4 regions of the Bacillus sp. BC08 genome follow, and region 2 is predicted to be linked to each of the others. Evidence: riboswitches for the same ligand, from Rfam matches in the RefSeq annotation. Region 2 holds a riboswitch; each other region holds the start of a gene.

Region 1 (3,170 bases), on a different contig from region 2:
GATTATTTCTTTGAACTTAGTAAACGAAATGATTACATAAAGACACGTGCAATGGAAAAAAATATTCAATATGTAGCAGAATCAAAATATGGCGAACTGGAGATTACTATAAATTTATCCAAACCAGAGAAAGACCCCAAAGAGATCATGGCAGCTAGAAATACACCGAAGGGTAATTATCCAAAATGTTTACTTTGTATTGAAAATGAAGGCTATTTTGGTCGCTTGAACCATCCAGGTAGAAGCAATCACCGAATCATTAATATTGAGCTAGATGGAGAAGAGTGGGGGTTTCAATATTCACCATATGCCTACTTTAACGAACACTCCATCGTACTATCTAAAAAGCATCGTCCAATGAAAATTTCTCGTGAGGCATTTTCTCGTTTGTTTAGTTTTGTAGAAATAATGCCACACTACTTTATTGGTTCAAATGCGGATTTACCTATTGTAGGAGGGTCTATTTTAAGTCATGATCATTATCAATCTGGACGCCATAACTTTCCAATGGCAAAGGCTAACGTTCTTAAAACATTTGAATTACCTGCCTATCCAAATACTTCTTGTGGTATCGTCAACTGGCCAATGAGTGTGATTCGTCTTTCTTCCCTAAATAAAGACGAACTAATTAATGCCAGCACCTATATCCATGAAAGTTGGAAGAACTATTCAGATGAATCCTTACAAATTCGTGCGCAATCAAAAGATGGTACAAAACATCATACAATTACACCAATTGTACGGCGACGTAAAGAAAAGTACGAAATTGACCTTGTACTTCGTGATAATAATGTGAGTGAAGAATACCCTGATGGAATTTTTCATCCACATCCAGATGTACAACATATTAAAAAAGAAAATATAGGACTTATTGAAGTTATGGGCTTAGCAATTCTCCCCCCACGTTTGATTGTGGAGCTTTATGAAGTGGAGCTGTATTTGTTAGATAAGGGGGGGAATGTTCCTAAAATTCATCAAAAATGGGCAGATGAATTAAAAGCCCAGGGGGGATATACAGAAGACAACATTAAAAGATTTCTTCAAATTGAAGTTGCAAAGAAATTTGAACGCGTCTTAGAAGATGCTGGTGTTTATAAGGTGAATAAAGAGGGTAGAGCAGGGTTTGATTGCTTTATTAAAGAGTTACAAAGTATAAATCGATAGGTGATGACTAGGTGCCAGTATTTGTTTTAAGTCGTGCAAGATATTACCGCGCTACTGTATAACAATGAATCTAAGGATAAAATAAGTGGTTTTAATTGATGAATTTCTAGGGGTAATGCCACACAACTATTAACATAGTATATTGAAGTTTTGTTTTTTCATAAATGTTTATTGACATAACGATTTTATGTTGATAGAATTCAATTCATAAAATATGAAAAATTTAATAGATTTTGAATCAGATGAAAATTAAATCTGATTTCTCTTATCCAGAGAGGTGGAGGGACTGTGCCCTGTGAAACCCAGCAACCATCAATTTTTACATTGAAATGGTGCTAATTCCTGCAAAGCAAATGCTTTGAGAGATGAGAGAAAGGGATAGTATCGATATATGCATACAAACCTTTCTGCTCATTCTAAGGGCAGAAAGGTTTTTTTGTTGTAAGACTATTCTGAGGGGAAATAGAGCGATTTATACAGTCCGTGTTTAGAAGGAATAACGATGTGAAAATCGATGAACTAATTTGTGCATGTCCTAGTGTTGTTCTAATAAAATGGATTATTGATTTGTTACAGCGTGAATTAATAAATAAATACATAAAAGAAGAAGGGTGTTTACAACATGAAAAAACTATTACTATCAGGACTTATTACAACGGCAATTTTTGGTTTAACTGCTTGTGGAGGAAAAAGTGAAGATAAGCTTGTTGTTGGTGCTTCTAATGTACCTCATGCAGTAATTTTGGAAAAAGCAAAACCATTACTTGAGAAAAAAGGTGTAGAACTAGAAATTAAAAAATTCCAAGACTACGTATTACCAAATAAATCATTGGCGAATGAAGATTTAGATGCAAATTATTTCCAAGGTATTCCATTCTTAGAGAAAGAAATGAAAGACAAAAAATATGATTTTGAAGTAGCTGGAAAAATACACATTGAACCAATCGGTTTATATTCTCAAAAATATAAAAATCTAAAAGAGCTTCCAGATGGTGCAACAATTATTATGAGTAATGCAATTACTGATCATGGACGTGGTTTAGCGATTTTACAAAAAGAAGGCATTGTAAAAATTAAAGATGGTATAGATCCTGTAAAAGCAACCGTAAAAGATATTGCAGAAAATCCGAAAAATTTGAAATTCAAAACAGATATTGAGCCTGGTTTATTAACGCAAATGTATAAAAATAAAGAAGGGGATGCTATTTTAATTAATGCTAACTATGCAATTGATGCAAAATTAAATCCAAGAAAAGATGCAATTGCGATTGAAGGTAAGGATTCTCCATATGTAAACGTAGTTGCAGTTCGTAAAGGTGACAAAGATAAGAAAGAAATTAAAGCACTTGTAGAAGTATTGCATTCGAAAGAAATTGAAGATTTTATTAATAAGGAATATAACGGTGCTGTTATACCTGTAAAAGAATAACTTTGAAAACTAAGGAATTGCGCTCTTTACAACTTAGTATTTTAAAACTGGTGAAAATTAATTATTTTATTAAGGGCTACTAAGGTAGCCCTTTTATATTTGTAACGAGAAATTGTTAGGGAATGTACACGAATGGAGGCTTTAGTTGAAGAACATAGCACAAAAGTGATTAAGAATTTTACTTTATTGAGTTTTGATGGAGAATGTAATGTTTTTTTGAAAAAGGATAGGGTATCATGAAAATCTAGACTGAGAAGCTAATAAATTGTTAAGAATAAGCATAGAGTGGAAATATACTCTTATGGGGTATCATACGTAGATAATTAGTGCTATAATTGGTATACTCGTAAAAGCAATTGTTTTATTGGATGAAGAGAAACTTTAAGAAGGTGATAATATGGATCATAAAGAGCATGAAGCGGTAACACATAGATCAGAAAAAGAAAAAGAACAAATTATAAATAGATTAAAGAGAATTGAAGGACAAGTCCGCGGTATTCAAAATATGATTGAAAATGATCGTTATTGCGTGGATATTTTAGTGCAAATTTCAGCGATTAATGCAGCGATGAAAAAA
Region 2 (3,170 bases):
AGAAGTGTATCTGCTTCTTCTACTAACGTTCTGTACCGGGCTGTTTCTTCTTCATTTACTAAATCACGTCTTTTCTTCTCCTCATTAAATACAAGGACGGGATCAAATTGTTCTTTATATAAATCAAGTACCGTAACCGAATGATCTGTTTCCTGTAATCCTTTTTGCACATGCTTTAAAATCGCCGCGTTAAAACTGGAAGGACTGGGATGAGCGTATACAAGTAGTACATTCACTACAAAACAACTCCCTCTTTAAGTTAAAGTTTCCCCTTCTTTAACATCTTCTCTACAATTTGCACGTTTTTCGAACTTTGTAATAAACGGTTTAATACTGTAAGTAACTCTTCTTTGTCTAAATCTTTTAGTTTCTCTTTCACCGTACTTTCACCAGCACTTTGAATATCATAAACAACTGCCGCCATATGCTTGCAAAGATTCTCATAAGGACACTCGCAGCTACTTTCTGTAAAATCTTCAAGATCAATAATCACTTCATAGTTTCCTGCATTTCCAGTAACGAAAGCAAATATTTTCTTGTCTTGTATTTCAACATCGTCTACATGTCCCTCTTCATAATATTCATACCCTTTATCCAAAATGTACTTAGGAATCCATTTCGTTATATCCTGTAATAAGTAAGCGTACATAACAACACCTCTTCCTTTAATTCCCTTTTGACTTCAATAACCCCTGCATGTTATTCTAATAACTGTCAAATAGCAAGTCTATATGACAAAACGACTGACACCTATTCGGCGGAGGTGTCTCTTTTCATTTGCAGCCGATATGAAGTGCCTCTTTCAGGCACATTCAATCTTTGACACTACACACTCAACACCATTCCCTTGTATCAGGCTGCTTAAGCAGTCTTTTACTCTACATACTTCAAAAAAAAGAGAGCTTAGCTCCCTTTTCCCGCCTTATAAAATACCCCTTTTTCCGTATAGAGATATTCATCAGCTAATGTAATTTTCCCATCCAGTTTCAGTTCATCTAATAGTCTTGATAAATAAAATTGATGTAACATCTTTTTCGTGAATTTTCCTTCATGATGCGAAACGATATGTTCTTGAATATCTAACAATGATATTGGCTTATCTTGCTCTATCATATATTCATAAACTGTACTACGCAGTTTTACGTATTTTTCGAGTGTCACAGTACTTCGCAACCCCTTTCTTCTTAATATAAATTTTCGTAATCGGTTTTTTTGCAACAAAAAAACCTCTCCGATAAGAAGAAGTTACGTATATATCTTCGTCTTATCTCCCAGAACAAATATGTTCTGCTGGAATTAGCACCTGCATCGCGGTTGCTGGGTTTCATCGGGCCAGTCCCTCCACCTCTCTGGATAAGAAAATATTCACTTAATTCTTACTATACGTAATTTCATTTTAATTGTCAAACAAATATAACAAATAATATTTTCTTCTTTACTGCTCATACTATACATATATGAATATGCAAGGAGGATTATGAAATGCACGAAAATGCTCGCGGATATGTACAAGATTCATTTCAATCATTACAAGAAGCAAAACATTGTTTAGAAGCAGCACTACAGACTGTGGAAAAAGATTTTAATCGCGCACGTATTGAACAATCCCTTTATGCGATCGAACAAGCTATTCAACGTTGTGATTACACGGTTCACATTTTAGAACAAGATTGAAAAAGCTTCCCATCATAAGGTGGGAAGCTTTTTCAAATGGCATACTTCATAATTATTACCGTTATAATTAAAAAATATACAGAATTAGCAATTTCTAAAATACCTACTTTTATAATAGAAATCTTTTTACCATACAACATAATTGCCCGAATGACACTCGGTATGAAGATAAGAGAGCACCACGGATTGATAGCAAATACGATGATTGTTAATAAAATATGATACCCCCATGATATAAAACGATACTTCGGGTTGTTTTTCTCACGTATCATCGTTTTCACATAAAACGTACTTCCTAAAAAATATAAAAATGATATAAGCGCAATAAATAGTGCTGTTTTATCTATAAGTTTCATTGAAAAATAATAACTAACTAAACCACCAATACAGAAAACAATAATCGCACTAATGTCATTTAGTAACGCTCTTTCATTCTTTTGACGGGCGTAATACATATTTACTATAAATAATGGAATCATTACTGTTACGAATAAAAGAATGCGCCATTCATATACTAGAGAAATCATCCCAAATACGAAAGCGATGATAAAATATACAATTGCTGCGTGTAAAAACTCTTTTTTTCGTCTTTGCTTTATGTACGTAAGAAATGGATACGTAGCTAAATAGATAAAGAACCACGCTAAAAACAATGGAATATGATACATAGTAGGTTTCCCAAGTATGACACTTAATAGAAATGGTATAACGAGCATGGCCCATGCACCGTGTTGCTTCGGAATAACTAACTTCATTAACTATACACCTCCCTTTTGAAAATAGTTCTCACATACTATTATACAAATAATTTTATATAATAGCCGACATATATTGAATCGATTTTTTGACAATAAAAAATGCTCCTTACAATATGTAAGAAGCATGAAAGAGGCAAACGAATATGTAAGTCGCGACCCTACCTTATATGAATATGCTTTTCTATGCCATGTTATGCTTATCTAATATGCCATATTTCTTTTTAAATCTCGTAAGAATCGTAATCCAAGACGTACTAAATAGTAGTAAGAAAATAACATTCGAAATCGCATGGCTTAAATCGAAATAAAAACTTGCGATATAATACGAAACGACAGCTTCCCACGTTGCCTCACGTATAAACCCAAGAAGCCCCCATAAGTTCATAATCCAGCCAAATAAAAATCCAACAAACAATCCGTATAGAAGTCTTCCCCATAGCTTTTTCATTAAAAATGTATTCCGTAATAATCCAGCTATAAAACCAATCATGCCCCAGGAAAACATTTGCCACGGCGTCCACGGACCTTGTCCTAAAAAAATGTTTGATACGATAGCTGCTGTTGCACCGATCATAAAACCAGTTTCACTCCCAAACACAATCGCAGAAACGATAATGATAAATGAAGTCGGTTGTACACTTGGTAAAATAGAGAATGGTACGCGGCTAACTGCTGCAATTGCCGCTAACACAGCAACGAGAACAATTTCACGTGAAACAAACGCCTTTCTTTCAAAGC
Region 3 (3,170 bases), on a different contig from region 2:
AAAAACAATTGGTGCGGGTTAATAATCAGTGGGGATGAAGAGAACCTAACTGATTAAAGTTTCGCTTTATTTTTCAATTTTTGCCCATTTGAAGTTTAATTGACCTGCAAAGTCTACTTGCACAATTCCTTTTACATAAGAACGTTCTAAATAAGATTCGCCTTTTTGGTAAAGAGGAGCGATAACAGAGTCTTTAAATAATATTTTCTCGGATGTTAGTAATGCTTCCCAGCGAGCTTTTTCATCACCAGCTAAAGTTGTTTTTACTTTTGCTATTGTTTCATCAAACTCCTTATTAGAGTAATGATCTAAGTTGTAAGGGTTATTCGTTGTAAATAGCTCAAGGAATGTAATTGGATCCGCAAAGTCAGGGCTCCAGCCGTCAATTCCAATTTCGTAGTCACCTTTTAATAAAAGTGAAACTTGTTGTTTACGTGGTTGCGGCTTTATATTTACCGTTAAGCCATCTAAATTCTTTTCTAGTTGTCCTTTTAAGAATTCACCAGTTTTCTTTTCAAGGTCACCGTCACTTGTTAATAGTTCTAACGTTATTTTTTCAGACCCAAGTTCTTGTTTTGCTTTTTTCCATAATTCTTGAGCAGATTTTGTATCAACCTTTGTTAAATCGCCGTTTGCAGCACGGAAATCTGTTCCGTCAGGTCCTTTTGCAAAGTTTTTCGGCACGAGACTAGAGGTTGGTGTAGAGCCGTCATTTAATAACGTATTTACAAAGGATTTTCGATCAATTGTTTGATCGATTGCTTGGCGTGCAGAAACGTTTTGAAGTACTTTGTTTTGTTGATTCATACGTAGAAACTGTACCCCTACGTTTGGACGTTCTTTAAAGTTAGCATCCTTTTTATATTTATCAACGAAGTCAGATGTTAGTTTGATACGATCTAATTGTTTTGACTCGAATAAATTTACTTCTGTAGATTTTTCTTTTACGACGTTAAAATTGATTTCTTCCAGTTTGACAGTATCTTTATCCCAATAGGTAGGGTTTTTCTTAAATTTAAAGCTTTGTTCGTGCTTCCAATCGCTTAGTGTAAAAGCTCCGTTGTACAAGAGTGTATTATCTTCTAATGCATACTTATCACCTTGTGCTTTAAAGAATTCCTCGTTAATTGGTAGAAATGTAGGGAACGCTGTTAAGCTAATAAAGTATGGAACAGGACGTTCTAATTCTACCTCAAACGTATGGTCATCAATTGCTTTTACACCAAGTTGATCGGCTGGAAGTTCTTTGTTGTTAATTTTTGTTGCATTTTTAATATCAAAGAATAGAAATGCATATTCAGAGGCTGTTGCTGGATCAACAGCTCTTTGCCAAGCAAAGACAAAGTCTTTCGCAGTAACAGGAGTGCCGTTTGACCATTTTGAATCTCGTAAATGGAATGTGTATTTCGTCTTATCGCCACTTACTTCATGAGATTTTGCAACACCAGGGACAGGTTTGTTACCTTCACCAAGATTATACAAACCTTCAAATACGTTTCTCATTACTTGACCAGAATCAGTATCTGTAGCACGAGCTGTATCCATTGTTCGTATTTCAGTAGGTGAAGATAAGTTTAAAACCTGCTTACTAGGCGCCTCGTCTTTTGCATTTGCTCCACTTGCTTCGTTTTTATAACTACCGCAACCAGTTAATAAAATACTTACTCCTACAACTGATGCAATACCGGGTACAAACTTCTTTTTCATTTGATTTTCCTCCTAAATAATTAAGTTTGGATGATGATGAGGGAAATGAAAAATAAAAAAATCCCTCTTTTCATATTGAGAAAGAGGGATTTTTACGTACAAGTTATGCACCCGTATATAAACGAAGTCCCTCATTCTATCTTTCAAGCATAAAGCTTGCAGGAAGTGGCACAGTATTCAAAATGAACCTGTTGCCGAGGTTTCAAAGGGCCAGTCCCTCCACCTCTCTTGATACAATGAGTAAACGAATAAACTTTATTAATTTTTGTGTTTCTTTGATAATTCAAAATATTACACCTTGGATAATGAAGTGTCAACCAAATGAAATATAGTTTAAATTTTCAGTTTTCTCTAATGAAAAAAACCACTGCATATGGCAGTGGTTTTTCTATTAGAAGTTAAAGTTATCTGGATCTGGACCAACGCGACGATCTTCATTTAGAGCTTGAATTGCTTTCATGTCATCAGCGCTTAATTCAAAATCAAATATATTTGCATTTTCAATAATGCGATGTTCTTTAATAGATTTAGGGATTGTTACAACTTCGTTTTGTAGATCCCAGCGTAAAATAATTTGTGCAGTTGATTTACTATATTTTGTTGCAATGTCTTGTAATGTTGGGTTGTCTAGCAGTTGGCCTTGCATTAATGGTGACCAAGCTTCAAGTTGGATGTTATGTTCTTTACAGAAAGCATGCAGCTCTTCTTGTGCTAAACGTGGGTGGTATTCCACTTGGTTGACCATTGGCTTAATTTCAGCAATTTCAAATACGTCTTGTAAGTGGTGAATATGGAAATTACTCACACCGATAGCGCGAACACGGCCATCTTTATAAAGCTTTTCTAACGCTTTCCATGATTCAGTATATTTCCCTTTTACAGGCCAATGTACTAAATATAAATCTAAATATTCTAGACCTAATTTCTCTAATGTAGTTTCAAATGCTTGAAGTGTTGTTTCATATCCTTGATCGCTATTCCATACTTTTGATGTAATAAATAATTCTTCACGTGAAACACCTGATTCACGGATCCCTTGTCCAACGCCTTCTTCGTTTTGATAAATTGCTGCAGTATCAATACTGCGGTAGCCGTTTTTAATTGCTGCTTTTACAGATTCAATTACTTCTGAACCATCTTCTACTTTAAAAACACCTAAACCGAACCAAGGCATTTTTACACCGTTATGCAATGTTGTATAGTCTTTTAAACTTGTTAAATTCATATTATTTCCCCCTAGCTTTTTTGTTTGTTGCTTCTACTGCTTTTTGAATTGCTTCTGAAAAATTATATTCATATAAAGCTTTGAGGCCTTCAGCTGTGGAACCACCGGGTGTTGTTACTTGTTCGCGGAGATTAGCTGGATCTTGCGTTTGTTCAAGCATAGAAGCAGAGCCGGAAATCATTTGAATGACAAGGTGTTTTGCGGTTGCTTCATCGACTCCATAACTTTTTGTTGCTTC
Region 4 (3,170 bases), on a different contig from region 2:
CAAAGTTTTTTTGCTGTGGCATAGCTTCTTTCAACTCCTTTTCTTTATAATGCGCACAATAAAGACTGAAATTCACACATCGTTTTACGATTAATATTCGAATTTAAGACACAAAATATGAATTGTTATAAACTTTTTATGCAAAACTATTGCAAAATAGTTAAAAAACGAATATTATATATAACTGTTGTGAAAATTATTCGTAAACAGAAAGGATGTTTATATGTTTAACCTTTCAAAACATAAAACTTCTATTAAAACTGAAATTATGGCAGGTATTATTACCTTCTTAACAATGGCATATATCATTGTCGTAAACCCTGTCATCCTTGGGGATGCAGGAGTTCCATTTGAACAAGCATTTACAGCAACAATTATCGCTGCTGTTGTCGGAACATTATTTATGGCGATCTTTACAAACTTACCAATCGCAATTGCACCAGGTATGGGATTAAATGCTTACTTCTCTTACTCTGTTGTAAAAGCTCATGAAGGCATGACTTTCGCAATTGCATTCTCTGCTGTATTCGTAGCAGGTATGATTTTAATTTTGTTATCATTCACATCTTTCCGTACAAAATTAATGGAAGCAATTCCTGAAAACTTAAAACATGCAATTACTGCTGGTATCGGTCTTTTCATCGCCTTTATCGGTTTACGTTTAACAGGTATCGTTACAAAAAATGAAGCCAACTTAGTTGGACTTGGTGATCTTCACTCTGCTCCAGTACTACTAGCATTAGCTGGACTTGGAATTACAATTGTCCTTATGTCTTTAAATGTAAATGGTGCGCTATTTATCGGCATGCTATTAACTGGTATTATCGCTTTCTTCACAGGACAATTAACATTCTCAAACGGTGTTACATCAATGCCTGGATTACCAGAAGGAATTATCGTTTCAAATCCAATTACTGCTGTATCTGATGTAATTAACTACGGGTTATACGGCGTTGTATTTTCATTCTTCCTTGTTACATTATTCGATACAACAGGTACATTACTTGGTGTAGCTCAGCAAGGTGGATTTATGAAAGATGGAAAGCTTCCAAAAGCTGGACGAGCTCTTCTATCTGACTCATTCTCAGCAACAATCGGTTCTATGTTCGGAACAACACCATCAACAGCTTACATTGAATCATCTGCTGGTGTTGCAGCTGGTGGTCGTACTGGTTTAACAACTGTTACAGTAGCTGTTCTATTCGCACTAGCAGCATTCTTCGGACCATTAGTAAGTGCCGTTTCTGGTGTATCAGCTATTACTGCACCATCATTAATTATCGTTGGTAGTCTTATGATGGGTTCAGTTCGCCACATCAATTGGGACGCATTTGATGAAGCATTCCCAGCATTCTTAGTAATCTTAAGCATGCCACTTACATCAAGTATCGCAACAGGTATTGCACTTGGATTTATTTCTTATCCACTTATGAAAGTGGCAAAAGGACAATTCCGTGCTGTTCACCCACTTGTGTACTTATTCGGAATCTTGTTCGCTTATCAATTGATTTTCTTACCACATTAAAATCCCTCTTTATGAGGGATTTTTTTTATAAAAAATCATTTGACAACACCACAAACTTGTGGAATAATTCAAAATAGTTGAATATTCGATGTCTTATCAAGAGCAGGTGGAGGGATGAGCCCTACGAAGCCCGGCAACCGACCCATTTATGGGCACGGTGCTAATTCTTACAACACGTTGTGTTGAAAGATAAGAGTAATATGATAAGACGTCTTTTCTATATGAAAAGGCGTTTTTTTATTTTCACTCCCTCCCCTCTCTTCTTAGTTTAGGAGGGATTTTTTTATGAAAAAATTGTATTCCATCGTACTCATTGTTCTCTTACTTACATTAACTGCTTGTACAAATGAACAAGATGCTGTCTCTTCACAAAAGCAACAAACTGTGAAAAAGGTGACTACAACAGTAGAAAATCATTTACAAACAGAAATTCCAAACCAAATAAAGAAACCATTAAAAATTGCATTAATTATGCAAATGTCTATTGGAACTTTTTCCTCTCAATATATTGAGGGCGTCAAAAAACAAGTCGAGTTATTTGGCGGTAGTGTACAAGTCTATAATTCTGATAATGATTTAGCAAAAATGGCGGCAAATTTAGATACTGCTATTAATTCAAAAGTGGACGGTATTTTAATAGATCATGGCCGATCTGAAGCGCTAAAATCTGGAGTAGAAAAGGCATTGCAAGCAAATATTCCTGTAGTGGCGTTTGATAATGATCTACGCTTGCCAGGCGTAACGATTATTGATCAAGATGACTATAGTCTTGCATGGAAATCATTAAAAACATTAGCGGAAGATTTGAATGGACAAGGAAATATCGCAGTTGTATGGGTTGGTGGATTCGCTCCAATGGAACGTCGCAATGTTATCATTGATGCTTTTTATAAACGTTATCCAAATATAAAAGAAGTTGCACGATTCGGTACTGCTAGTAATAACACACCGCTTGATACACAAACACAAGTAGAAGCTTTACTAAAAAAATATCCGAAAAAGGGAGATTTACAAGCTATCTTCGCTTCATGGGATGAATTTGCTAAAGGGGCTGTCAAAGCACTCGAACAAGCTGGTCGTACAGATATAAAAGTATACGGCATTGACTTAAGTAATGAAGATTTACAACTCATGCAAAAAGAAAATTCGCCTTGGACTGCTACAGCTGCAACTGATCCAACTGAGATAGGTAAAATTCAAGTACGTTTTTTATATAAAAAAATTGCTGGTGAACAAACTCCAGATATTTATTCGCTAGAACCTTATTTAGTGAAGAAAAATAATTTACCAAAAGAAAATATAACAATGGATCAGTTATCAAAACACATAAATGGTTGGGGAGCTTCAAAAGATGGATATTCCCCTTGGATGAAAAAATTAGAGAAGGAGAAAAACTGATGACATTCTCTCTTCAAAACATTACACATTCTTATCATGTAGCTACACCTGTTCTAGAAGATGTTTCTATTCATATTGAAAAAGGCAAAGTGCACGCTTTACTAGGAATGAACGGCGCAGGAAAAAGTACTTTATTAAAAATAGCAACTGGTGAAATCCAACCAGTTGCTGGCAATATAAAAATCGATAATCAGACTGTTTCCTTTACTTCTCCACGTGATGCAAAAAAGCACGGTATTTCTTTCGT

What was found. Region 2 has a riboswitch for S-adenosylmethionine ahead of ACXVYO_RS06770 (hypothetical protein). Riboswitches for the same ligand answer to the same signal wherever they lie in the genome.
Region 1: linked by a shared signal. The riboswitch ahead of metQ (methionine ABC transporter substrate-binding lipoprotein MetQ) and the one ahead of ACXVYO_RS06770 (hypothetical protein) in region 2 are both predicted to bind S-adenosylmethionine.
Region 3: linked by a shared signal. The riboswitch ahead of ACXVYO_RS00705 (peptide ABC transporter substrate-binding protein) and the one ahead of ACXVYO_RS06770 (hypothetical protein) in region 2 are both predicted to bind S-adenosylmethionine.
Region 4: linked by a shared signal. The riboswitch ahead of ACXVYO_RS17680 (sugar ABC transporter substrate-binding protein) and the one ahead of ACXVYO_RS06770 (hypothetical protein) in region 2 are both predicted to bind S-adenosylmethionine.

The regions. Positions count from the first base shown of each region.
Region 1 covers NZ_JBTGPA010000024.1:20,686-23,855, reverse strand. Annotated here, with positions in the region: gene galT (UDP-glucose--hexose-1-phosphate uridylyltransferase) at 1-1,164, shown strand, start outside; SAM riboswitch class I at 1,427-1,536, shown strand; gene metQ (methionine ABC transporter substrate-binding lipoprotein MetQ) at 1,787-2,593, shown strand; gene ACXVYO_RS05770 (metal-sensing transcriptional repressor) at 2,991-3,170, shown strand, end outside.
Region 2 covers NZ_JBTGPA010000027.1:98,745-101,914, forward strand. Annotated here, with positions in the region: gene ACXVYO_RS06760 (NAD(P)H-dependent oxidoreductase) at 1-236, opposite strand, end outside; gene ACXVYO_RS06765 (SWIM zinc finger family protein) at 260-649, opposite strand; gene ACXVYO_RS06770 (hypothetical protein) at 904-1,221, opposite strand; SAM riboswitch class I at 1,262-1,360, opposite strand; gene ACXVYO_RS06775 (hypothetical protein) at 1,483-1,674, shown strand; gene ACXVYO_RS06780 (YwiC-like family protein) at 1,707-2,429, opposite strand; gene ACXVYO_RS06785 (ECF transporter S component) at 2,614-3,170, opposite strand, start outside.
Region 3 covers NZ_JBTGPA010000007.1:49,978-53,147, reverse strand. Annotated here, with positions in the region: gene ACXVYO_RS00705 (peptide ABC transporter substrate-binding protein) at 67-1,707, opposite strand; SAM riboswitch class I at 1,841-1,945, opposite strand; gene ACXVYO_RS00700 (aldo/keto reductase) at 2,099-2,932, opposite strand; gene proC (pyrroline-5-carboxylate reductase) at 2,934-3,170, opposite strand, start outside.
Region 4 covers NZ_JBTGPA010000034.1:310,161-313,330, forward strand. Annotated here, with positions in the region: gene ACXVYO_RS17670 (SDR family oxidoreductase) at 1-22, opposite strand, end outside; gene ACXVYO_RS17675 (NCS2 family permease) at 224-1,525, shown strand; SAM riboswitch class I at 1,616-1,721, shown strand; gene ACXVYO_RS17680 (sugar ABC transporter substrate-binding protein) at 1,811-2,923, shown strand; gene ACXVYO_RS17685 (sugar ABC transporter ATP-binding protein) at 2,920-3,170, shown strand, end outside.